DNA from 3 places in the Allobosea sp. 05L423 genome. Region 3 is predicted to be linked to each of the others. Evidence: riboswitches for the same ligand, from Rfam matches in the RefSeq annotation. Region 3 holds a riboswitch; each other region holds the start of a gene.
What was found. A riboswitch is a leader RNA that binds a small molecule or an ion and turns the genes downstream of it on or off. The one in region 3 is predicted to bind cobalamin.
Positions count from the first base shown of each region.

Region 1: linked by a shared signal. The riboswitch ahead of AC1DNE_RS19120 (CbtB domain-containing protein) and the one ahead of AC1DNE_RS24860 (TonB-dependent receptor plug domain-containing protein) in region 3 are both predicted to bind cobalamin.
Region 2: linked by a shared signal. The riboswitch ahead of AC1DNE_RS19415 (ABC transporter substrate-binding protein) and the one ahead of AC1DNE_RS24860 (TonB-dependent receptor plug domain-containing protein) in region 3 are both predicted to bind cobalamin.

Region 1 covers NZ_JBFTOA010000009.1:18,744-26,237, forward strand. Annotated here, with positions in the region: gene AC1DNE_RS19095 (sulfurtransferase) at 1-504, shown strand, start outside; gene AC1DNE_RS19100 (Gfo/Idh/MocA family oxidoreductase) at 514-1,539, shown strand; gene AC1DNE_RS19105 (aminodeoxychorismate synthase component I) at 1,885-3,057, shown strand; gene cobO (cob(I)yrinic acid a,c-diamide adenosyltransferase) at 3,272-3,880, opposite strand; gene cobU (bifunctional adenosylcobinamide kinase/adenosylcobinamide-phosphate guanylyltransferase) at 3,894-4,412, opposite strand; cobalamin riboswitch at 4,526-4,725, shown strand; gene AC1DNE_RS19120 (CbtB domain-containing protein) at 4,762-4,938, shown strand; gene AC1DNE_RS19125 (CbtA family protein) at 4,951-5,694, shown strand; gene AC1DNE_RS19130 (DUF1636 family protein) at 5,734-6,123, shown strand; gene cobW (cobalamin biosynthesis protein CobW) at 6,128-7,183, shown strand; gene cobN (cobaltochelatase subunit CobN) at 7,193-7,494, shown strand, end outside.
Region 2 covers NZ_JBFTOA010000009.1:80,683-88,176, reverse strand. Annotated here, with positions in the region: gene AC1DNE_RS19445 (alpha/beta fold hydrolase) at 1-318, shown strand, start outside; gene AC1DNE_RS19440 (bifunctional enoyl-CoA hydratase/phosphate acetyltransferase) at 370-1,317, shown strand; gene AC1DNE_RS19435 (acetate/propionate family kinase) at 1,314-2,420, shown strand; gene AC1DNE_RS19430 (protein-tyrosine phosphatase family protein) at 2,444-2,959, shown strand; gene AC1DNE_RS19425 (ABC transporter ATP-binding protein) at 3,047-3,847, opposite strand; gene AC1DNE_RS19420 (FecCD family ABC transporter permease) at 3,858-4,901, opposite strand; gene AC1DNE_RS19415 (ABC transporter substrate-binding protein) at 4,898-5,929, opposite strand; cobalamin riboswitch at 6,203-6,412, opposite strand; gene AC1DNE_RS19410 (1-aminocyclopropane-1-carboxylate deaminase/D-cysteine desulfhydrase) at 6,490-7,491, opposite strand.
Region 3 covers NZ_JBFTOA010000017.1:73,146-80,639, forward strand. Annotated here, with positions in the region: gene AC1DNE_RS24850 (ChuX/HutX family heme-like substrate-binding protein) at 1-598, opposite strand, end outside; gene AC1DNE_RS24855 (TonB-dependent hemoglobin/transferrin/lactoferrin family receptor) at 686-2,932, opposite strand; cobalamin riboswitch at 3,378-3,576, shown strand; gene AC1DNE_RS24860 (TonB-dependent receptor plug domain-containing protein) at 3,666-5,642, shown strand; gene AC1DNE_RS24865 (ABC transporter substrate-binding protein) at 5,639-6,487, shown strand; gene AC1DNE_RS24870 (FecCD family ABC transporter permease) at 6,484-7,494, shown strand; gene AC1DNE_RS24875 (ABC transporter ATP-binding protein) at 7,494-7,494, shown strand, end outside.

The sequences.
Region 1 (7,494 bases), on a different contig from region 3:
GACGGCGCGCATGTGCTCGACGGTGGCTGGGATGGCTGGCTGCAGGCTGGTCGTCCGGTCGAGAGCGGCCCTGCGCGCCCGCGTACCGGCGGTGACTTCCGGGCGGCGCATCGTCCCGAACTCGTGGCCACCCGGGATGACGTGCTCAGCGCGATTCATGACGACCACGGCGCATCTCTCGTCAACGCTCGGCTGCCGAGTCAATTTGCCGGCATTGACGGCAACAGTTATGGCCGACCGGGGCGGATCGCGCGGAGCGTCAACATTCCCGCAGCCTCCCTGTTCACATCCCAGCCGCGTCGCCTTCTCGAAGAACAGGCGCTGCGCGAGCGCTTTTCGCAGCTCCCGGCCGACAGGTCCGTGATCCTCTATTGCGGCCACGGTATCGCCGCCAGCGCCGACGCCTTCGCTCTCGCGCTCATCGGCCGCCGCGACGTGCGCCTCTACGACGCCTCGCTCTCGGAGTGGGCGGGCGAGAACGATCTGCCAATGGAAATCGGCTGACGCCCCTCAATCTTACAGGAACGGAATATGCTCAGGATCGGCCTCATCGGAGCGGGCAGGATCGGCTCGGTCCATGCGAAGCATCTTGCCTCGGTCCGCCAGGCAACAATCGTCGCGGTTTTCGATCCGCTGGCGGATCGGGCCCAGCGGATCGCGGACGAGCACGGCGCACGGATCGCTCGGGATTGGCGTGACATCGTCGAAGCGGACGACATCGACGCAGTTGTCATCGCGTCGTCGACGGAGACGCATCCGGTCGTGCTGCGCCATGCCGCGCAGACGCAGAAGGCAGTCTATTGCGAGAAGCCGCTCGCGAGCAGCCTGTCCGAGGCTCATTCCCTTCACCGCGATCTGTCCGGGCAGAGCTCACGGGTGATGCTTGGCTTCAACCGCCGCTTCGACCGCAACCACGCCAGTGTCGCCGCCGATGTCGCAGCCGGAGCGATTGGTCGTGTCCAGACCGTGCAGATGACGTCGAGAGGTCCGAACGCGATTCCGCCGGCAAGCTATCTGAAGGTCTCGGGCAACCTCTTCTACGACAAGATGGTGCATTTCTTCGACCTCGCGCGATGGTTGACCGGCGAGGAGGCGATCGAAGTCTCGGCGCTGGGCTCGGTGATCGCCGATCCAGTCTTTGCCGAGTTCGGTGACGTCGATACGGCGCTCGTGACCCTGCGGATGGAAAGCGGCGCTCTGTGCCTGATCGATAATGCCCGGCGTGCCGTCTACGGCTACGACGACCGCATCGAGGTGTTCGGAACGGGCGGACTGCTGGAGTCGTCGCGCATCACTGAAGGCAACGTGATGCGGATATTCGATGACAAAGTGCTGACCGAGGGACTGCCGAAGGACCCGATGCTCCGGATGGCGCCGAGCTACGCGGCCTCGATCGCGGCCTTCGTCGAATTCGCGCTTGGTGAGAGATCCGCGGTTCCGGGCATCGAGGACGGCTTCCGCTCGCTCGTCCTCGCGGAAGCGGCAACCCGCTCTCTTGCAGAGCGGCGAAACGTGACAGTCAACGAGATACTGGGCTGACCTTCCGACGGTAGCGCCTCTGGAACTATGCCGGTGATGGCGCCGCCCGTAGCTGCCAGGGCGGCGACCAGACTGTCATCTGCGACTCCGTCCATGTCGACGAACAGCAGAACCCCGCGCTGAAGCCACGCGTCGTCACCTTCGACCAGGGCGACGACATCCGCGATCGCCTGAGCTGTTAGATCGATAGCGATGCGCTGGGCCGGCACGGCTTCTCGATCCTGGCCCCGGCGGATATGGCATTGGTTATTCCTGCACCCGTCTCTCCGGGGTAGCAGATTTCGATGTTGGAAGCTGGATGCGGGCAGGCGAAGGTTCGCAATTGCCCGATTGCGAGAGGCTGGATTGAGCGCCCCTGATCGGAATTTCGATGCTCCGCTCGTCCTGATCGAGGACGTGCGATCGGGCGCCACCCTCTCGTTCACGCGATGCCACCGCGTTCTCGAAGCGCGGACATTCGCTGACGTCCCGGCCGTGCTGGCGGCCATGCTCGACGCCCAGAACGCCGGGTACCATCTGGCGGGATATGCCGCATACGAACTGGGTTATATCTTCGAGCCACGGCTCGCCGCGCTGGCGCCCGAGCTGAAGGGGCCGCTCCTCCATTTCGGCGTCTTTGACGAGCCTGATCGCTTTGACTGGGGCGCGGTGGGCGGCGCCGGGAGCCTGCGACATTTGTCACCGGTATGGACGCTCGACGACTACGAAGCCCGCTTCAGGAGCGTGATCGCCTACATCCGGTCAGGGGACGTCTATCAAGTGAACCTGACATTTCCCATGCTCGGGACGTGGTCCGGTGATCCGGTTGCGCTGTTTGCGGCGCTGCGCTCTCGTCAGCCTGCGCCTTACGGAGCGCTCGTCGCGCTCGGTGGGGACACCATTGTGTCCTTGTCGCCCGAGCTCTTCTTCGAAGCCCGGGGCTCGTCGATACGCGCCCGCCCCATGAAAGGAACCGCGCCGCGGCATGCCTCACCGGCTGATGATCTGCGCGCAGCGAGCGAACTGGCATCGAGCGAGAAGAACCGGGCCGAGAACCTGATGATCGTCGATCTGCTGCGGAACGATCTAAGCAGGATCTCCGAAGTCGGGTCGGTTGGAGTGACGGACCTTTTCACCATCGAGCGCTACCCCACCCTGTTTCAGATGACGTCCGGGATCGAAGCGCAGCTCCGGCAGGATATCCGATTTCCGGATTTGCTCCGCGCTCTCTTCCCCTGCGGTTCGGTGACGGGTGCGCCCAAGATCCGGGCAATGCAGGTGATCCATGAGCTCGAAGAGCATCCGCGAGGCGTCTACTGCGGCAGTATCGGCATGTTCTCGCCGCAGGGAGAGGCGCGGCTCAGCGTCGCGATCCGGACGCTGACGCTGAGCGCCTCGGGCACAGCGACCTACAACACGGGCTCAGGGCTGGTTTTCGATTCCGAAGCCCAAAGTGAGTACGCGGAGTGCCTGCTGAAGGCGGCGTTCCTCGATGATGGCAGCACCTCGTCGCTGCAGCGGGCATCTGACCAGCACTAGCACCGAGGACGGGCTGCGGCTGCGCATCGACAGACCGGCGGGGGCTTTCCCGTCGGCACCAAACCGGAAGAAACGCGTTGAGCACTCCAGGAGGCTTGCCCCCGTGCCGTTGCAAGCCAGGCTTTCGAGGTCCGAAGCCTTGCATGGCGGCCCGCCCTAAAAACGGGGCAGGACCAGTCGCGTGCGCCGGGATCGTTTCGGGCTAGCACCTAGGCTAGAACTCGATGCCTTCCTGTGCCTTCACGCCGGCGGCGAAATGGTGCTTCACCAGCGCCATCTCTGTGACGAGGTCGGCAGCCTCGATCAGCTCCGGCTTGGCGTTGCGGCCGGTGACGACGACGTGGAGATCGGGCCGGCGGGCCTTGAGCGCCCCCACCACCTCGGCGAGCGGCAGGTAGTCGTAGCGCAGGGCGATGTTGAGCTCGTCGAGCACGAGCAGCCGGATCTCAGGATCGGCCATCAGCTCCCCAGCCTTGGCGAAGGCGCGCTCGGCGGCGGCGATGTCGCGGGGCTTGTCCTGCGTTTCCCAGGTGAAGCCCTCGCCCATGCTGTGCCAGCTGACCTGATCGCCGAAGGCTTCCAACGCCCGGCGCTCGCCGGTCGACCAGGCGCCCTTGATGAACTGCACCACGCCGATGCGCCAGCCATGGCCGAGTGCGCGCAGGATCAGCCCGAAGGCCGCCGTCGACTTGCCCTTGCCGGGGCCGGTGTTGACGATGAGCAGCCCCTTCTCGACCGTCTTGGAGGCGACCTCGGCGTCCTGCACCGCCTTGCGCTTCTCCATCTTCGCCTTGTGGCGGGCGGCTTCGTCCGTATCGATCATCACTTCGCTCGTGTCATTTTACTTGCATCGGCAATCCGGCGACCATGAAGACCACGCGGCCGGCACGCGCGGCAAGCGCCTGATGCAGCCGCCCGGCCTCGTCCCGGAAGCGGCGTGCCAGCGCATTCTCCGGCACGATGCCGAGGCCGACCTCGTTGGAGACCAGGACGATCGGACCAAAAACCCGCTCGCAGGTGGAAATGAGAGCGGCAGTGGCAGCGACAGTGTCGCGCTCGGCCAGGATGAGGTTGGTCAGCCAAAGCGTCAGGCAGTCCACCAGAACGGGCCGACCGGCCGGCATCGCGGCGATCGCCTCGGGAAGGTCGAGCGGAGCATCGACCGTTTCCCAGCCGGACGGCCTGCGCGCCCGGTGGGTGGCGATCCGCTCCCGCATCTCGTCGTCATAGGCCTGTGCGGTGGCGATATAGGCCCAAGGTGCGGGCAAGGTCTCGATCAGCCCTTCGGCGTAGCGGCTCTTGCCCGACCGGGCCCCACCAAGGACGAGAGTCAGATGACGCATTTCGCTAGGCATACCATTCGCCATGTTCACGGGGCCCTCAGCCTGAGGAGCACCCTCAGGCGCGTCTCAGGATGAGGGCTCACAAGGAATAGAGCCTTTGCATTGCACAGCGTCACCGCGAAGGCTAATGATCGTCGCTGACGGTGCCTCCGCGAGGAGGTGAAAAGGGAACGCGGTGCGGGCTTGCTCTGCCCAATGCCGCGGCTGCCCCCGCAACTGTAAGCGGATGTCCTTCGCCATCGGCCACTGGAGCGTTCACTCCGGGAAGGCGGCACAGGGCGCCAAATCCGTGAGCCAGGAGACCTGCCGTCGACCCGCAAAGATCCAACCGGCTGCCGGCGGGGCGGCCACGGAGAGCCCTATGAACACTGCTTCGGTTTCCACTACCCAGCTCAGCGTCTCGGAACGCGTCAAGGCGGTCGCCGCCGCGCTCGTGATCGGCGTCGCGCTGATCTACACGACCGGCTTCGCGGCCTCGACCGACGTCCACAACGCCGCGCACGACACCCGTCACGGCCTCGCCTTTCCCTGCCACTGAGGGAAAGCAACCATGGTTACGCGTGTTCTCACGGTCAGCATTCTGGCCGGGCTTCTGGCTGGGCTGATCGTCGCCGCCCTCCAGCATGTCACCACCACCCCGCTGATCCTCAAGGCCGAGACCTATGAGGCGGCGCTGCGCCTGCAGGCGCCGACGCTCGCCGCTTCCGACGGCGAAGCCAGGATCATCCTCGCGCACGGCCCCGCCGGCGATGCGCCCGGCCACGAGCATGCCGAGTGGAAGCCGCAGGACGGCCTCCAGCGCACGCTCTTCACCAGCGCAGTGACGATCGCGACGGCCATCGGCTTCGCGGCGCTGCTGCTCGCGGGCATGATCGCGGCCGGCGACACGATCGACCAGCGCAGCGCCCTGGTCTGGGGAGCCTGCGGCTTCCTCGCGCTCGGCCTCGCACCGGCGATGGGGCTCGCTCCGGAATTGCCGGGCGCGGCGTCCGCAGCGCTGGAACAGAGGCAGTTCTGGTGGCTCGTGACCGCTATCGCGACGGCGCTCGGCCTTTTCCTGTTCCTGCGCTTCGAGCAACCCTGGCTCAAGCTCCTGGCCGCCGTCGTGATCCTGCTGCCGCATGTCATCGGCGCCCCGCATCCGGCCTCGCCGGAGAGCAAGGTGCCGGCCGAGGTCGCGGCTCATTTCGCGGCCCTCTCCCTCGGCATCCAGGCCGCACTCTGGCTCGCGACCGCCTTCATGGTCGGCGTGCTCTGGCCCTGGGCCAGCCGGCGCGCTGCCCTGGCGCGCTGAAGGCAGCGGAGCCTGCAGGCTCCGCGCGAAAGGCAAGCCATGTCCGAGGGCGACCTCACCATCCATGTCTGCACAGCCTGCAGACGCGCGCGCGCCGATCTCCCGGAGGGTTACGACCAGCCGGGGCTGGCGCTCGCCGAGGCGCTCGCCGAGCGCCTCGGCGCCAAGGGCAGCACGATCCCCGTGCTGCCGGTCGAATGCCTCGCCGTCTGCAAGCGGCCCTGCACCATCGCGCTCTGCGCCGACGGCAAATGGACCTATCTGATCGGCGACCTCGACACGCAAACCCATCTCGACGAGATCGTCGGCGCGGCGGAGGCCTATGCCGCCAGCGCCAACGGCATCGTTCCCTGGAAAGAGCGGCCGCAGTCCTTCCGCAAGGGCGTGGTCGCGCGCGTGCCGCCTTTGCCGGCGCGCCAGCAAGGATGACATCATGAACGCTCCGCAGACCGCAAATCTCGGCAAGACGCCGTGCACGATCATCACCGGCTTCCTCGGCGCCGGTAAGACGACGCTGGTGCGCCACCTCCTCGAGAATGCGCAGGGCAAGAAGCTCGCCGTGCTCGTCAACGAGTTCGGCGACCTCGGCTTCGACGGCGAATTCCTGAAAGGCTGCGGCATCGCCGGCTGCAGCGACGAGGACGTGGTCGAGCTGCCGAACGGCTGCATCTGCTGCACCGTCGCCGACGATTTCGTGCCGGCGCTGGAGAAGCTCCTGAACCGGCCGAACCCGCCCGAGCACATCCTGATCGAGACCTCCGGCCTCGCCCTGCCGAAGCCGCTGGTGCAGGCCTTCAACTGGCCAGCGATCCGTGCCCGAGTCACCGTCGACGGCGTCATCGCCGTGGTCGACGGCCCGGCCGTGGCCGAGGGCCAGTTCGCCGATGATCCCGAGGCGCTCGCCGCGCAGAAGGCGGCCGACGCGTCCGTCGATCACGACAACCCGCTGGAAGAGGTGTTCGAGGACCAGATCCTCTGCGCCGACCTGATCCTGCTCAACAAGAGCGACCTCGTCGACGCGGCCGGCCGCGCCCGCGTCAAGGCCGAGATCGCCGAGCATCTGCCCAAGGCGATCAAGATCGTCGAGACCGCCCATGGCAAGGTCGAGCCCGCGCTGATCGTCGGCCTCGGCGCCGCCGCCGAGAGCGACCTCGCCGCCCGCCCGTCGCATCACGGGGAAGGCGAGCACGATCACGACCATGACGATTTCGACTCGGTCGCCGTGCCGCTGCCCGAGGGCCTTTCGCCGGAGGAGCTCACGGCGCGCGTCGCCAAGGCGGCCGAGGCCGAGGGCGTGCTGCGCCTCAAGGGCTTCACCGCAGTGCCGGGCAAGCCGATGCGGCTCGTCGTGCAGGGCGTCGGCCGGCGCGTCGGCCATCATTTCGATCGTCCCTGGGGCGCGAGCGAAGCACGCGACGGCCGCCTCACAGTGATCGGCCTCAAGGGCTTCGATCTGAAGGCCGTGGAAGCGGCCCTCGCGGGGGCGTAACATCAACCGATGCACCTGCTCCCGACCAGCGAGATCAGGCTCGACGACGGCGAGGACGCCGTCGATCTCGCCCTGCCTCTGGGAGACGTGCTCGTCCTGTCCTTCACCGACAGCGACCTCTCCGCGCTGGCGGTGGCGGCACGCACTTACGCGGAGCCGTTGTCGTCATGGCCGGACTTGCCCCGACCATCTACGTCGTCGCTGCTCGAAGACCGTGTCCAAGACGTGGATGCTCGCCACAAGGGCGAGCATGACGGGCAGAGCCTGTCCGTCCGCCTCGCACCGCTCCGGCGTTTGAAGCACCCGCTCTC
Region 2 (7,494 bases), on a different contig from region 3:
GACCTGCCCGGCGCCTACTACCTCCAGGCCATCGAGCAGATCTTCAAGGAGAATCGCTTCGCCAAGGGCGAGTTCGTCGGCCTCGGCCGGCGCCTGAGCCTGACGGACGTCGCTTGCCCGGTCTATCTCCTCGCCGGTGCCGAGGACGACATCACCACCAGCGAGCAGGTCTTCGCGGCGGAAGACCTCGTCGGCACGCCGAAGAAGAAGATCGAGAAGAAATTGGTGCCCGGCGGCCATATCGGCCTGTTCATGGGCCGCAAGACGCTCGCCGAAACCTGGCCCGGTATCGCCCGCTGGATCGCCTTGCAGGGCTGAGCCGCCCGCACGGTCCGCTTCCCGAAACCCCGCCCTGGAGCCCCTCGCGCCATGACGACGCTGTCCGCTTCCGAATATTTCCAGCTCGCGCTCGGCCGCTGCGAGGATCTTCCAGCTGTGCGGACCGGGGTGGTTCATCCCGTCAAGGCCAATGTGATCGAGGCCGTCGCGGACGCCGTCGCCGAGCAGTTGATCGATCCGGTTCTGATAGGCCCCGCGGAGCGTATCCGCGCCGCCGCGCTGGAAGCCCGCGTCGACATCTCGCCTTGGGAGCTGGTCGACACCGAGCACAGCCATGAGGCGGCGGTGAAGGCCGTCTCGCTGGCTGCCGCCGGCGAGCTCGAAGCCCTGATGAAGGGCTCGCTGCACACCGACGAACTGCTGGGCGCAGTCGTGCACGCCGACTCCGGCCTGCGGACCGAGCGGCGCATCTCCCATGCCTTCGTGATGCATATCGAGAGCTATCCCAAGCCCTTCATCATCACCGACGCGGCGGTGAACATCTCGCCCGACCTCGCGACCAAGGCCGACATCGTCCAGAACGCCGTCAATCTCTGGCATGTCGCGCTGAACGGCGTCGACGAATTGCCCAAGGTGGCGGTGCTCGCGGCCGTCGAGACCGTCAACCCGCGCATGTGCGCCACGCTCGATGCCGCCGCCCTCTCGAAGATGGCCGATCGCGGCCAGATCACCGATGCCATCGTCGATGGGCCGCTCGCCTTCGACAACGCGATCAGCGCTGCGGCCGCGAAGGAGAAGGGCATCGTCTCGCTGGTGGCGGGGCATGCCGACATCCTGATCGTGCCCGAGATCGAAGCCGGCAACATGCTCGCCAAGCAACTCACCTTCCTCGGCGGCGCCGATGCCGCCGGGATCGTGCTCGGCGCGCGGGTGCCGATCATTCTGACGAGCCGGGCCGACAATCTGCGGGCGCGCCTGCTCTCCTGCGTCCTGGCGGTTCTTCTGGCTGATGCGCGGCGTACGGGGCGGATCAAGTGATCGACACCATTCTTGTCCTCAACGCCGGCTCCTCCAGCCTCAAGTTCCAGGTCTTCCGCAGCGACGACCTCAGCGTGCTTGCCCGCGGCAAGGCGGTGCGCCTCGGCGAGCCGGAACCGGTCCTGGATGCGAGCCTCGCGGATGGTCCGCGCGAGCGCATCGCGCTGCCGCAGGCCTGCGATCACAACACGGCGCTCTCCGCTGTCCTCGCCTTTGTCGACCGCCATGACGATGGCTGGCGGATGAAGGCCGTCGCACACCGCATCGTCCATGGCGGCGAAAACTATGCCGACCCCGTCGTGGTGACGCCCGAGGTCTTTGCCGCGCTCGAAGCACTCGCTCCGCTGGCGCCGCTGCATCAGCCGCACAATCTCGCTGCGGTGGCCGCAGCCCGGCGCCTGATGGGCGAAGTGCCCAATATCGCTTGCTTCGATACGGCCTTTCACGCCCGGCACGATGCGCTGACCCACAATTTCGCGCTTGAACAGGGGCTGCGCGACAAGGGCATCCGCCGCTACGGCTTCCACGGCCTGTCCTATCAATGGCTGGAGATGGTGCTGGCCGAGCGGCATCTCGATCTCCATGCCGGCCGCGTCGTCGCTGCCCATCTCGGCAACGGTGCGAGCCTCTGCGCCATTCGGGGTGGCCGCAGCATCGACACGACCATGGGGATGACGACGCTCGACGGGCTGCCGATGGGCACGCGTTGCGGCGCGCTCGACGCTGGCGCGGTGCTCTACATGTTCCAGGGTCTGGGCATGAGCGCTGAAGAGGTTTCGACCGCGCTCTATGAGCGCTCGGGCCTGCTCGGCCTGTCCGGCCTCTCGAACGATGTCGAGACGCTGCTCAACAGCGACGATCCCCGCGCGCGTTTCGCCCTGGATTATTTTGCGCTGAAGGTCGCGCAGTTCAGCGCGGCAATGGCGGCGGCGATGGGCGGCATCGACGGGCTGGTCTTCACCGGCGGCATCGGGGAGCATGCCGCACCCATTCGCAACGCGATCCTCGATAGACTCACCTTCCTCGGCGATTTCAAGGTTCTGGTGATCCCGGCTAATGAGGAGAGGGTCATGGCCGTTCAGGCGAAGGCGCTGCTCGCCTGAACGATAGAACGAGGGAGGCTGGGATGATCAGCACCCGAACAGGCTTCATCCGACGCGTCGATCTGCCGGCCGGGATCGCCGGCGCGCTCTGGCTCGGGCCGATGCCGGGCCGGCTGAGGCCGCTGGCGGATGACCTCGCTGACCTGACGCAGCAAGGGATCACCCGCATCATCTGCCTGACGCCCGCGGAAGAGATCAGGCTGAAGTCGCCGGACTACGCCGCGCGGCAATCCGATCTCGGCATTCCCGTCACGCGCTTTCCGATCGGTGATTTCGGCGTTCCCGACGATGGCGGCGGCCTGAAGGCTCTTGCCGAGGAGGCCGCTCGGGACCTGAATGCGGGGAGGGAGCTGTTCGTTCACTGTGCAGCCGGCATCGGCCGGACCGGGATGGTCGCGACCTGCATCCTGGTCGCGCTCGGCCTGAGCGGTACGGAGGCCGTTGCGGCCGTAGCCGCCGCCGGCTCGGGGCCGGAGACGGAGGTTCAGCAGCAGATGGTCGCGCGCTATGCCGAGGAGGCGGTGCATTCCGGCCCCTGAACCGGGCGCTTGCTGCGTTTTGATCGAAACGCATGTCATCCCGGGTCAAGCCCGGGCCGGCGGCGTGGTTCCGTGCCAGATCGGCATCTAGAGCGCCCGCGATCCTGCTCCCGGCTCCTCCCGATCGAGGTCGACGAGATATTCGATGTGCCGGCGCCCCGCATGTCCGGGCTTGATCGCCACGGCTACGCCGAAGACGGTGCGGATGGTCGCTTCCGTCAGCACGGTTTCCGGCGCGCCCGCCGCCAGCAGGCGGCCGTGATGCAGGAGTGCGATCTCGTCGCAGAACAGCGCGGCGAGGTTGAGGTCGTGCAGCGCGACGATGCAGGTGATGCCGAGCCGCCGGATCAGCGTCAGGATCGAGAGCTGATGCTGGATGTCCAGATGGTTCGTCGGTTCGTCGAGGATCAACTCGCTCGGCTCCTGCGCCAGCGCCCGTGCGATATGCACGCGCTGGCGCTCCCCGCCCGACAGCGTGTGCCAGAGCTGGTCGTGCCTGTCGGCAAGCCCGACGCGCGCGAGCGCCGAATTGACGGCGGCCTCGTCCGCGGCGGCCCAGGAGGCGAGTGCGGCGCGATGCGGCGTCCGGCCGAGCCGCACCACGTCGCACACGGAAAGCTGCACCTCGGTCGTAGCCTGCTGCTCGACGAAGGCGAGCCGGCGCGCCAGCTCGCGGCGCGGCACGCTCGCGATGTCGCGCGCGTCGAGCGTGACCACGCCGCCGGCCACATTGCGCAGCCGGCAGAGCAGCCTGAGCAGGCTCGATTTTCCCGAGCCATTGGGGCCGATCAGGCCGAGGATGCGGCCGGGAGCGGCATGAAGCGTCACGCCGTCGACGATCATCCGTCCGGCGGCACCCCAGCGCACGTCATGGGTCGCGAGTGTCATGCCGGCTTCCTCACGCAGGCCTCCTGGCTCGATAGAGGATCAGTGCGAAGGCGGGCGCCCCGAACAGGGCTGTGACCACGCCGATCGGCAGGATCTGCTGCGGCACCAGCACGCGCGACAGGATGTCGGCGAGGATCATGAAGATCGCGCCGATGACGAGGCAGGCCGGCAGCAGCCGGGCATGCCCCGAACCCACGAGGAAGCGTGCGGCATGCGGGATGACGAGGCCGACGAAGCCGATCGTCCCGACAATGCTGACCATCGCCGCGGTCATCACGGCGGTCGTCGCGAACAGGACGATCCGCACGCGCATTACCGCCACGCCCAGCGAGGCGGCGGCATCGGCGCCGAAGGCAAAGGCGTCGAGCGCCTTGGCGTGCAGCATGCAGACACCGAAGCCGATGAAGGCGACGGGGGTCGCGATCCAGAGGTCCGGCCAGCGCACGCCGCCGAAATTGCCGAGCAGCCAGAACATCACCCCGCGCGCCTGCTCGGCGCTGGCGAGCGTCGTCACGATGGTCGCGGTGGCAGCGTTGAAAAGCTGTGAGGCGGCGACGCCGGCGAGGATGACGCGGTCGCTTGCGCCGCCGGTCCCCGCCGCGAGCAGCGCGACGACGGCAAGCGCGGCGCAGGCGCCGATGAAGGCGCCCGTCGAGAGGCTCACCGCCATGCCGCCGATGCCGACGCCGAGGATCAGCACTGCGACAGCCCCGGTGGAGGCGCCGGCCGAGATACCGAGGATATAGGGCTCGGCCAGCGGATTGCGCAGCAGCGCCTGCAGGATCACGCCCGACAGCGCCAGCGCCCCGCCGCACAGCCCCGCCATCAGCGCCCGGCTCAAGCGGTAGTCGAAGATGACGCCCTGCTGGATCGCGCCCACCGGCAGGCCGAGATCGAACAGCCCGTTGCCGAGTGCCTTGAGCGCGACGTCGAACGGGATCGCCATCTCGCCGATCGTCACCGCCAGCGCCACCGAGACGGTGAGCGCCAGCAGCGACAGGAGCGCGAGGCCGATCCGCGCCGGCCAGTTCGGGCCGTGGGCGGCGTGGCTCAAGGCGCGAGGCCGAAGCTGGCGATCGCCTTGGCGAGCGTCTCGATGCCGTCGACGGTGTCGAGCCCCGCACGGGTAGCACCCACGTCGATGATCACGACGCGGTTGTTCTTCGCCGCGTCGAGCTTGCTGGCGACGGGGTCGGTCTTCAGGAATGCGAGCTTCTTCTCGATGTCATCAGCCGGGAAGCGGCGCCGGTCCATCTTCACGGTGACGATCACGGCCGGGTTGGCGGCGGCGATGCTCTCCCACCCGACCAGCGGCCATTCCTCATTGGTGGCGATGATGTTGCGCGCCCCGAGCTTGGACAGGATGTAGGCAGGCACGCCGTTCCTGCCGGCCATGAATCCGTCACCCTTGATGTCCTTGCTGGAGAACCAGACGACGACGGGGACGTCCTGCGCCTTCAGCTTTGCGATCTGCTCGACCGCCTTGTCCTCACGAGCCTTCAGTTCCGCGACGAGCGTCTCGGCGCGGTCGCTGACGTCGAAGATCTGCCCGAATTCGCGGATGTTGCGATAGACCAGTTCCATCGAAAACATCTGCGTGCGCACACCGTCGCCGGGGCCGGAATTGTCCTTGCCGACGCAATCGGTCGGCGAGACATAAGTCGGCACCTTCACCTTATGGAACTGGTCGCGCTTGCCGACGATGCCGTTCGGCCCGACATGCCATTCGAACATTGCGGTGACGAGATCGGGCTCCTGCCCGACCACGGCCTCGAAGCTCGGGTCGTTGTCGGCCAGGCGCTTCACCTTGGCGTTGGCGGCCTCGTAGGGCTTGGCGACGGGCGAGAACCAGACGGCGGTGCCGACCACCCGGTCGCCGAGGCCGAGCGCATAGAGGATTTCCGTCTGGGTTTGGCCGATCGCGACGACCCGCTTGGGTGCGGCGTTGAAGGTGATGGTCTCCCCGCAATTCTCCAGCGTCAGCGGATATTGCGTCGGCCCGGCCGCGGCTGGCGCGGTGAAAAGGGCAGCGCCGGCTGCGGCAGCGAAGAGGGCGGGCAGCAACGAAAAGACGGGACGCATGGAGGCAACCGGGCTGAGCTGGACACCGCGTCGGCGAAACCGGGAGGCTTCGGCGCGAGGTCCAAGAAATGTAACAATGTTGCATTTCTCATAGATCGCACGACGCGACCGCGTCAAGCGTGCCGCGGCCTTCGCTGCGGACCGGCCAAAGATCATCGACATGGAATTCATCGCTCCCCGAGATGAGGGCGGGGGAGCTTCGCAGGACACGGCCGGTGGCGCGGATCTGGAGCCGGCCGCCGACGCGCACCCCTCCGGAACACCCCGCCCGAAAGACGCCTTGCGATCGCGGCAGGTCTCCTGGCTCGCGGGTCGACGCCTGATCCGCCCGGCCTTCCCGGCGCAGGGCGCCAGTGGACGATGGACGGAGGGCTCGCCGCTTACAGTTGCGGGGGCAGCCTCGGCATTGGCGCGGGACGCGCCTCACCGAATTCCCTCTTAGCTCCGGGCGAAACCCGGAGAACCTCGATCGACCGGCACCATAGAGCGGTGCCGGGGCTCGTCAAGCGGGCATGCGCCAGAGCCGGATCCGGTCGGGTTTGAACCCGATCGCGCGTGCTCTAGCTCAGCGTTCGAAACAGGCCGAATTGCGAGAAGAGCGCGGCGGTGCCGCCCGTATGGAGAACACAGGCGGGCTCGCTGCTCGGGATCCCTCCGTTGGCGAGCTGTTCGAGGAAGCCGGCGCAGGTCTTCGCCGTATAGACGTGCTCGATCAGGATGCCCTCGGTGCGGGCAAAGCTCAGGATGGCGGCTTCCGAGGCGGGCGTCGGGACACCCCAACCGCCACCGAGATGGTCCATGTGATAATGCGGCGGTGCCTGCTCCCATGCGGCGACATCGAGCCCCGTCCGCTCCCGCAGGCCCTCATAGATCCGCCCGACATGGCCGGCCAATTCGTCCCGCTCGTATTCGACGCTGACGAGATGGATCTGGAAGGGATGGCCGAGCAGGGCATTGCCGAAGATGAAGCCGGCTTCGGTCGGCCCCATCGAGCCGGCGAGGAAGACATGCCGGATCGGCGCCTCCTGCTGCTGCGACTGCTCATGCAGTTCCAAGGCGGCGCGGACGTAGCCCATCGCACCCAGCACGGAATCGCCGACGATGTACGGCGTGCGGCCCTGCCGCGCGAGGTCCACGGCCGCCTCCGCAAGCGCCGCATTGCGCTGGCTTTCATCGACCGAGCCAAGGAAGCGCAGCTCGGCGCCGAACAACCGGTTCAGGAAGGAGGCCTGGCGGTTCTCCGGCGTGTCGGGCGCGTTGTGCAGGACGACGCAATCGAGCCCGACCAGCGAGGCTGCCGCGGCTGTCAGGCGGCAGAGATTGGAGCTGGCGCCGCCGCCGACCAGAAGGATGTCGGCCCCCTTCTCCAACGCCGCGCCCAGCCAGTATTCGAGGCTGCGCAGCTTGTTGCCGCCGAGCGCGATCAGCATCAGATCGTCGCGCTTGGCATAGATGCCGGGTCGACCGAGTTTCGCCTCGAAACGGCGCAATCTCTGGAGCGGCGTGGCGGTTTCGAGCAGAACGTGACGCGGCTCCCGCAGGAGGCTGGAAAGCTCAGGCATCGT
Region 3 (7,494 bases):
TGAGATGGAGGTGAAAGTCGGGCTGCATGATGTTGACGAAGCCCATCGCCGGCTTCGGCTCGGGCAGCACGGCTTCCCAGTGTTGGAACAGGCCGGGCCGCTCGATGTCGATGGCGATGGTCTCGCCGCTGTCGAGGATGGCCGCGAAGCTCCGGGCGCCGAGATCGTCCGCGGGTATGTCGGCCGCGCCGCCTGTGCCGGGCGCCTCGCGCATGGCCGGCTCCAGAGGCTCGCCGGCGCCGAAGGCTGCCAGCGCCTTGTCGAACGGCTCCAGCCCGTCGAGGCCGATCAGGCTGAACAGGGTCTCGCCATTGGCATCCTGACATTCTAGGCGCGGCAGCACTCGCTCGCGCATCTTGCTGGTCCGGTCGGCGACGATGCGCACGACCGCCGTCAGGTCGATGCGGCTGTCGTGGAACGCGCCCGAAAGCCTGGCTTCGTTCCCTTCGATCGCGACCGCCTCGACCTCGCCCATACGCTCATGCGTGGCGCCGCCGGAGCGGGTGCTCAGCATGACCCGCCCCATGGCGGGCAAGCTCTTCAGGATTTCGGACGGCGCGCGCGTGAGCCGTTCGCGTGGATTGGTCTCTTGGGTCATCGTGGTCTCCAAATGAGGCGACGCCCGGGTCTCGCCGGGAGCGCCGCCGATCCGCCGCGCTTCCGGGCGCGGCATCTCAATCGAGGGTCAGAACTCTGCAGACGCAGAGAGCTTGAATATGCGCCCCGGCGCGGTCTGCAGTTCGAGCGGGTTGGCGGCCGCGACGCTCAAGCTTGCGACCTTGTCGTAGTTCAGGACGTCGGCGAAGTAGCGCTTGTCGAAGATGTTCTGGACGCCGGCACGAAGGGTCAGGAAGCTGGTCGGCTTCCAGTTCAGATAGGCGTCAAACACCGAATAGCCGCCGGGCTTGAACGTGGTGGGTGCGTCGGCGCGCGTCGCGCCGGCCGCGAAGGTGCCGATCACCTCGGCTTCCAGTCCGTATTCCGGCATCAGGTACTTCAGGCCCGTCACCGCCTTCAGTGGGCTGACATTATAGGGGACTTCGAGCGCGCCCTGCTGCTTCCGCTGCTGGCCGTATTGATAGCTCAGCGCCAGATGGGTGACCCAGCGCTCCTGGAAGCGCCACTCGGCCGAGGCCTCGATGCCGGAGATTTTTACCCGCGCCAGGTTGCGCGAGGTGATGTCGGTCGTCCCGGGCACCTCGTAGAGCTCCTGGATGAAGTCCTTGTAGTCGGCATGGAAGACGCCGATCGAGAACCAGCCATCGGCGAAGCGTCCGCGCACGCCCGCCTCATAGGATGTGACCATCTCAGGCCGCAGATCCGGATTCGGGATCAGGTTCTGCGTGCCGAAGGGCAGCGAGGTGTAGAGCTGCTGCGCCGTCGGCATCTTGAAGCCCTGGGCGTAGCGGGCATAGAGCGAATAGGTCTCGTCGAGCTTGAAGATCGTGCCGACCTGCGGGATGAGCCGGTGCGAGTCGAGCTCGCGCGGCGCTTTTCCGGGCACGATGACATAGCCGGGGCCGACACGCGGATCGATGTTGTAGTTCGCGTAGCGGACGCCGGGCGTGATCGTCCAGCGGCCGTTCAGGAGTTCGATCTCGTCCTGGAGATAGATGTCGGCCCGCGTCGTCGTCGCATTGGCGAAGTTGAAGCCGCCGGCGATCGCGGTCGTCGTCACACCGCTGGTCAGGTTTCTAACATCGTCGCGCCGCTCATAGTCGGTGCGCGTGACGTCGCCCTGGAAGCCGTAGGTCAGGCGGTGGAAGCTCGACCCCAGCGCGAAGCTCGACTTCGCCTGGACGTCGAGCTGCGAGAATTGCTCGGTATAGTCGAGCAGGCCGCGCGTGAAGCGCTGCTGACCATTGGCGAGCGTCTGCAGGTTGTTGGTGATGAAGGTGCGGCTCTGGGGTGTGAAAGAGGCTTGCCAGCGCAGCGAGTCGAGGAAGCTTGCGCCGACATTCCACTCATGCTCGAGCGCCAGGCGCTTGCGCGACTTGATCTGATCGCGAATATTCGGTCCGTTGCGGATGCCCAGGCTCACGACGTTGTAGTTGTAGAGCTGGTTCACAGTGGATTCGCTGTCGAAGTAGTCGCCGGTCAGCTTGAAGGTGTGATCGGGCGTCGGCTTGAATACGATCTTGCCGAAAGCGTTCCAGACCTCGGTATCGAGCGGGTTGAGCAGATTGCAGCCGAGGAAGCGCAGGGTTGGCACCGGGCAGCCCCAGCGGCCGCCATCGGCGCGGGCATTGCCGAGCTTGGCTTCCTGCGCGTTGCGCTGGCTCACGCCGATGATCGCTTCGAGGGCGGGCGAGAAGCTGTAGGCGGCGATGCCGGTCTTGACGAAGGAGCGGTCCAGGCTGTCGTAGCTGGTGTCGAGCTTCACCGCCCAGGGCTTGTCAGTGCGGCCCTTCAGCAGGTCCTGCGGATCGAGCGTGCGATAGGCGACGATGCCGCCCAGCGCATCGGCTCCCCACAGCACCGAGCCCGGGCCGCGCACGATCTCGACGCTCTTGAGGAAAGGCAGGTCGACGAAGTCGCGGTTGCCGTCGGTGATGCGCTCGATCACGCGCGAACCGTCGACCTGCATCTGCACGCGGTTGCCGCCGACGCCGCGGATGGTGAAGCCGCCATAGTTGCCGAAGGGATCGGTCGCCGTGGTCTGGCGGTTGACGATGACGCCGGGCTCGTAGCGCACGAGGTCCTGGGTATCGCGGGTGATCCGCTGCTCCATGTCCTGCCGCGTGATGACGTTGACGGTCCCGGGCACGTCGAGAGCCTGCTTTTCGCTGCGGGTCGCCGTCACGGTGATCTGGTCGAGGGCAATCGGTTCGGCACCGCCCGGAGCAACCGGCGCCGACTGGGCATACGCGCCCGTCAATGCGGTGGAAGACAGGAAATATACAGCAATATATAGCTTAGAATTATTATTCATAATTTCGTCCCGAGTTGAATTCGGGACGAGTTATTTCTGAAAGAAGAGATTCGCAACCAACATTTGAACACAAATTGTCGATTATAAATACAATATATTCGGATCTAAATTGCAATCATCATAATATGATGGCGAAATTGGAATTATAACAATGATGCAGAACCATATTTATCTGAGTTAAACTCGCAATTCGCACGCAGTCACGTGAGCCTGCCCCATCTCTCGGCCGCAGGCCAATGTGTCCCGCTGAAACGCCCCAAAAGCGGGCCATCTGAGCGCCAGAAGCTGGCCAGAAAGCTCAGCGTTCGCCCGGCTGGACGGGCGGGCGAAGCTTGGCTTGGCGTCTCGCGGCCGCCGCCCCTGGAGCACACTCCGAGACCAAGCGTATCCAGCGGTCGCATGAGGCTGCGCGATCGGCGCGGTTTGACGCCGCCACTTTTTCGCCCTAATCCTCGCCGCGACGGTTCCCTCACGGGATCAAAAGGGAACGCGGTGCGGGCGGAGTTTTGCCCCATGCCGCGGCTGCCCCCGCAACTGTAAGCGGCGAGCCTTTCGCCACACGCCACTGGGGCCTCGGACCTGGGAAGGCGGCGCAAAGGCACCGACCCGCGAGCCAGGAGACCTGCCGTCAGCCGTGGTCACACGCGAACACGTTCGGACGGGGTGCGCCGATCGCTGATTTGACTGTTTGCCGCCTCTCGCGCGGCCGATGGGAGATCGCGTTCGCGGTGACGTGCCACTGACGTCAACGCCCGAGGTCTCCATCGTGAACGTCTTCTTCCCGGCCGCAGGACGCGGCCGCCTGCTGCTGTCCGCCTCCCTGCTCGCCCTCGCCTGCTCTGTCCCTGCCCTGGCGCAAAGTGACGCCGGCCCTCTCGCCCTCGACGAGATCGTCGTCAGCGCCACCGGCACACCGACGCCGGCCCGCGAGATCGCAAGCTCGGTCACAGTCATCACGGCGAAGGACATCGAGCAGCAGCAGCGCCGCACCCTGCCGCAAGCGCTCGCCACCGTGCCCGGCCTCAACATCGTGCAGACCGGCGGGCCGGGCGGCCAGACCTCGGTCTTCATGCGCGGCACCAACTCGAACCACGTCAAGGTGCTGATCGACGGCATCGAGGCCAACGACCCCTCGACGCCCAACCGCTCCTTCGATTTCGGCTCGATGCTGACCGACGATATCGAGCGCATCGAGGTGCTGCGCGGCCCGCAGAGCGGCCTCTACGGCGCCAACGCCCTCGGCGGCGTGATCTCGATCACGACAAAGCGCGGCGAGGGTCCGCCAAAGGCGACCGCGCGCATCGAAGCCGGCTCCCACGGCACCTTCAACCAGTCGGCCGGCTTCGGCGGCGGCAACGACCGCTTCAACTACGCCTTCAACGTGGCCCACTTCCGCTCGGACTCGACCCCTGTGACGCCGCCGAACCTCGTCCCGCCGGGCCGGCGCATCAACCCCAACGCCTTCGACAACTACAGTTATTCCGGCCGCGTCGGCGTCGCGCTCAGCGACACGCTGACGCTGAACTGGGTCGGCCGCTATCAGGACGGGCAGCTGCGATTCACCAGCGACACCGGCTTCCCGAGCCGGCCTGCGCCCTATCGCTCGCTGCAGAACTACGCCCAGGCCTTCACCCGCGGCGAGATTGTGTGGGATCCGTTCGGCGGGCGCTTCGTCAACACCTTCGGCGTCTCCTACACCAACCAGGACCGGGCGACGCGGACGGCCAACGGCACGACCGGCATTCCCGGCCTGCCCAGCGAGAATCTGGGCGAGCGCACCAAGCTGGACTGGCGCGGCAATCTCGAGATCGCCAAGGGCCACAATCTGCTCATGGGCCTGCAATACGAGCGCGAGCGGCTCGACACCACCAGCCTCGTCGCCTCCAACGGCAACAAGGCCGGCTTCCTCGAGTACCAGGGCAATATCGAGGACCGCTTCTTCCTCGTGGCCAACATCCGCCGCGACGACGACGACAGCTATGGCGGCCACACCACTTACCGCATCGCGCCGGCCGTCATCATTCCCGGCACGGAGACGAAACTGAAGGCGAGCTACGGCACCGGTTTCAAGGCGCCGACGCTCAACGAGCTCTTCGTCGACTATCGCCCCGGCTTCAATTTCCACGGCAATCCGAACCTGCGGCCGGAAGAGAGCCGCGGCTGGGATGCCGGCTTCGAGCAGCCGCTTTTCGATCGGAAGCTGCAGTTCGGTGCGACCTGGTTCCAGAACGACATCGACAACCTGATCGTTACCAACGCCACCTTCGATTCCTACGCGAATGTCGGAAAGGCCAGGACGAAGGGCGTCGAGGCCTTCGCCGCGCTGGAGGTGTCGCCGCAGTTCCGCATCCGGGCCGACTACACCTTCACCCTCGCCAAGGACGAGATCGCGCGGCAGGAGCTGCTGCGCCGGCCGCGCCACAAGGCGAGCGCGACCGCGACCTGGACGCCGACCGACAAGCTCACCCTCTCGGCGACGCTGCTCTATGTCGGCTCCTGGGTGGACGGCAATCGCGACTTCTCCGTCTCCCGGCTGAACGCGAAGGGCGCGACGCTGGTCAATCTCGCCGCCGAATACAAGGCGACCGACAAGGTCACCGTGTTCGGGCGGATCGACAACCTGTTCGACAAGCGCTGGGAAAATCCGGTCGGCTTCCTGGTTCCCGGCTTCGGCGCCTTCGGCGGCATCAAGGTGGCCATCGGCGGATGAAACCGCGCCGCGCCAATCATGCCTTCGCCATGGCGGCCTTCGTCGCCATGGCTGTCGGCGCCGAGCCGGCCGCCGCGGCGAAGCCGACGCGGATCGTCTCGCTCAACATGTGCACGGATGAACTCGTCCTGCGCCTCGCCGAGCCCGAACGCATCGCTTCCGTCACCTGGCTCTCGCGCGATCCACGCAGCGCCAATATGGCGGAGGCGGCGCGCGCGGTCGGCGTCAATCACGGCCTCGTCGAGCAGGTCCTCGCCAGCCAGCCCGACCTCGTCATCGCCGGCGCCTATACCACCCGCTCGACCGTGGTCCTGCTCAAGCGCGTCGGCATGGAGGTGCGCGAATTCGGCGTGCCGCGGAACATTGCCAAGATGCGCGACCAGATCGCGGAGATGGCGGCGCTGCTCGGGGAGGAGGAGCGTGGCACGGCGCTGATCGCCGACATTGATGCACGGCTCGCCGGGCTGGCCGCGAAACGCCCGCCCGAGCGCAGCCGCGCCATCGTGCTCAGGCCGAACGGCTTCACAGTCGGGCGCGGCTCGCTGGTCGACGAGATCCTGACGCTGGCCGGCCTCGACAACATCGCCGCCGAGCTCGGCATCGACAGCTACGGCCAGATCGCCCTGGAGACGGTGGCGCTGGGCGGCGCCGAGATGCTGATCCTCAACGACACTCGGGACGGGCCGCCCTCTCTCGCCCATGAAGTGCTGCACCACCCCGTGATCGGAAAGCTCGGCGCGCGCCTCAGGCTCGTCGCCCTGCCCTCGCGACTCTGGGCCTGCGCCGGGCCGAGCGTGCTCGACGCCATCGAATTGCTGGCCAAGGCGGCCGGAGGGAAGCGATGAAATCCTCCTCCATCAAGCCGCCTTCCCTGCCGATCCTGATCGCGCTGCTCGCTGCGGTGACGGTCGCCGTCTTCGCTCTCTCGATGGCCGTCGGCTATGCGCGGCTCGATCTCGGCGCGGCGATCCGCGATTGGCTGGCGGGGCGCCCGACCCTGCCGGCGCTCGTGCTGACCGAGCTGCGCCTGCCACGCGCCATCCTCGGCGCGCTCGTCGGATTCAGTCTGGGCCTGTCCGGTGCGGCGATGCAGGGGCTGCTCCGCAACCCGCTGGCCGAGCCCGGCGTGGTCGGGATTTCCAGCGCGGCCGCCTTCGGCTCCGTCCTCGCCTTCTACAGCGGGCTTTCGGCCAGCCTGTCGCTCGCCTTGCCGCTCGGTGGCATCGCCGGCGCCATCTTCGCCACGCTGGTGCTATTTGTCCTGCTCGGCCGCGGCGCCGGCACGACGACGCTGATCCTCGCTGGCGTCGCCCTCAATGCCTTCGCGGGGGCTGCAACCTCGCTCGCGCTCAACCTCGCCCCAAACCCCTATGCGGCGCTGGAGATCGTGTTCTGGCTGATGGGCTCGCTCGCCGACCGCAGCCTGAACCATGTCCTGCTTGCTCTACCGCTGATGCTCATCGGCTGGGCGCTGCTGATCTCGACGGCACCGGCTCTCGATGCGCTGACGCTGGGCGAGGATACTGCCGCGAGCCTGGGATTCGATCTGACCTGGCTGCGTGTTCGCCTGATCGGCGGCACGGCGCTTGCCGTCGGCAGTGCGGTCGCGGTAACCGGCGCAGTCGGCTTCGTCGGCCTCGTCGTGCCGCATCTGCTGCGCCCGCTCGTCGACAACCGCCCCGGCCGGCTGCTGCTGGTCAGCGGCTTCGGCGGCGCCATCCTCGTACTGCTGGCCGACATTGCGCTTCGGCTCGCGCCGATCCGGCCGGAGCTGAAGCTCGGCGTGGTCACGGCGCTGATCGGCGCGCCCTTCCTCTTCAGCCTCGTCAATCGCATGCGGCGGGAGGCGTGA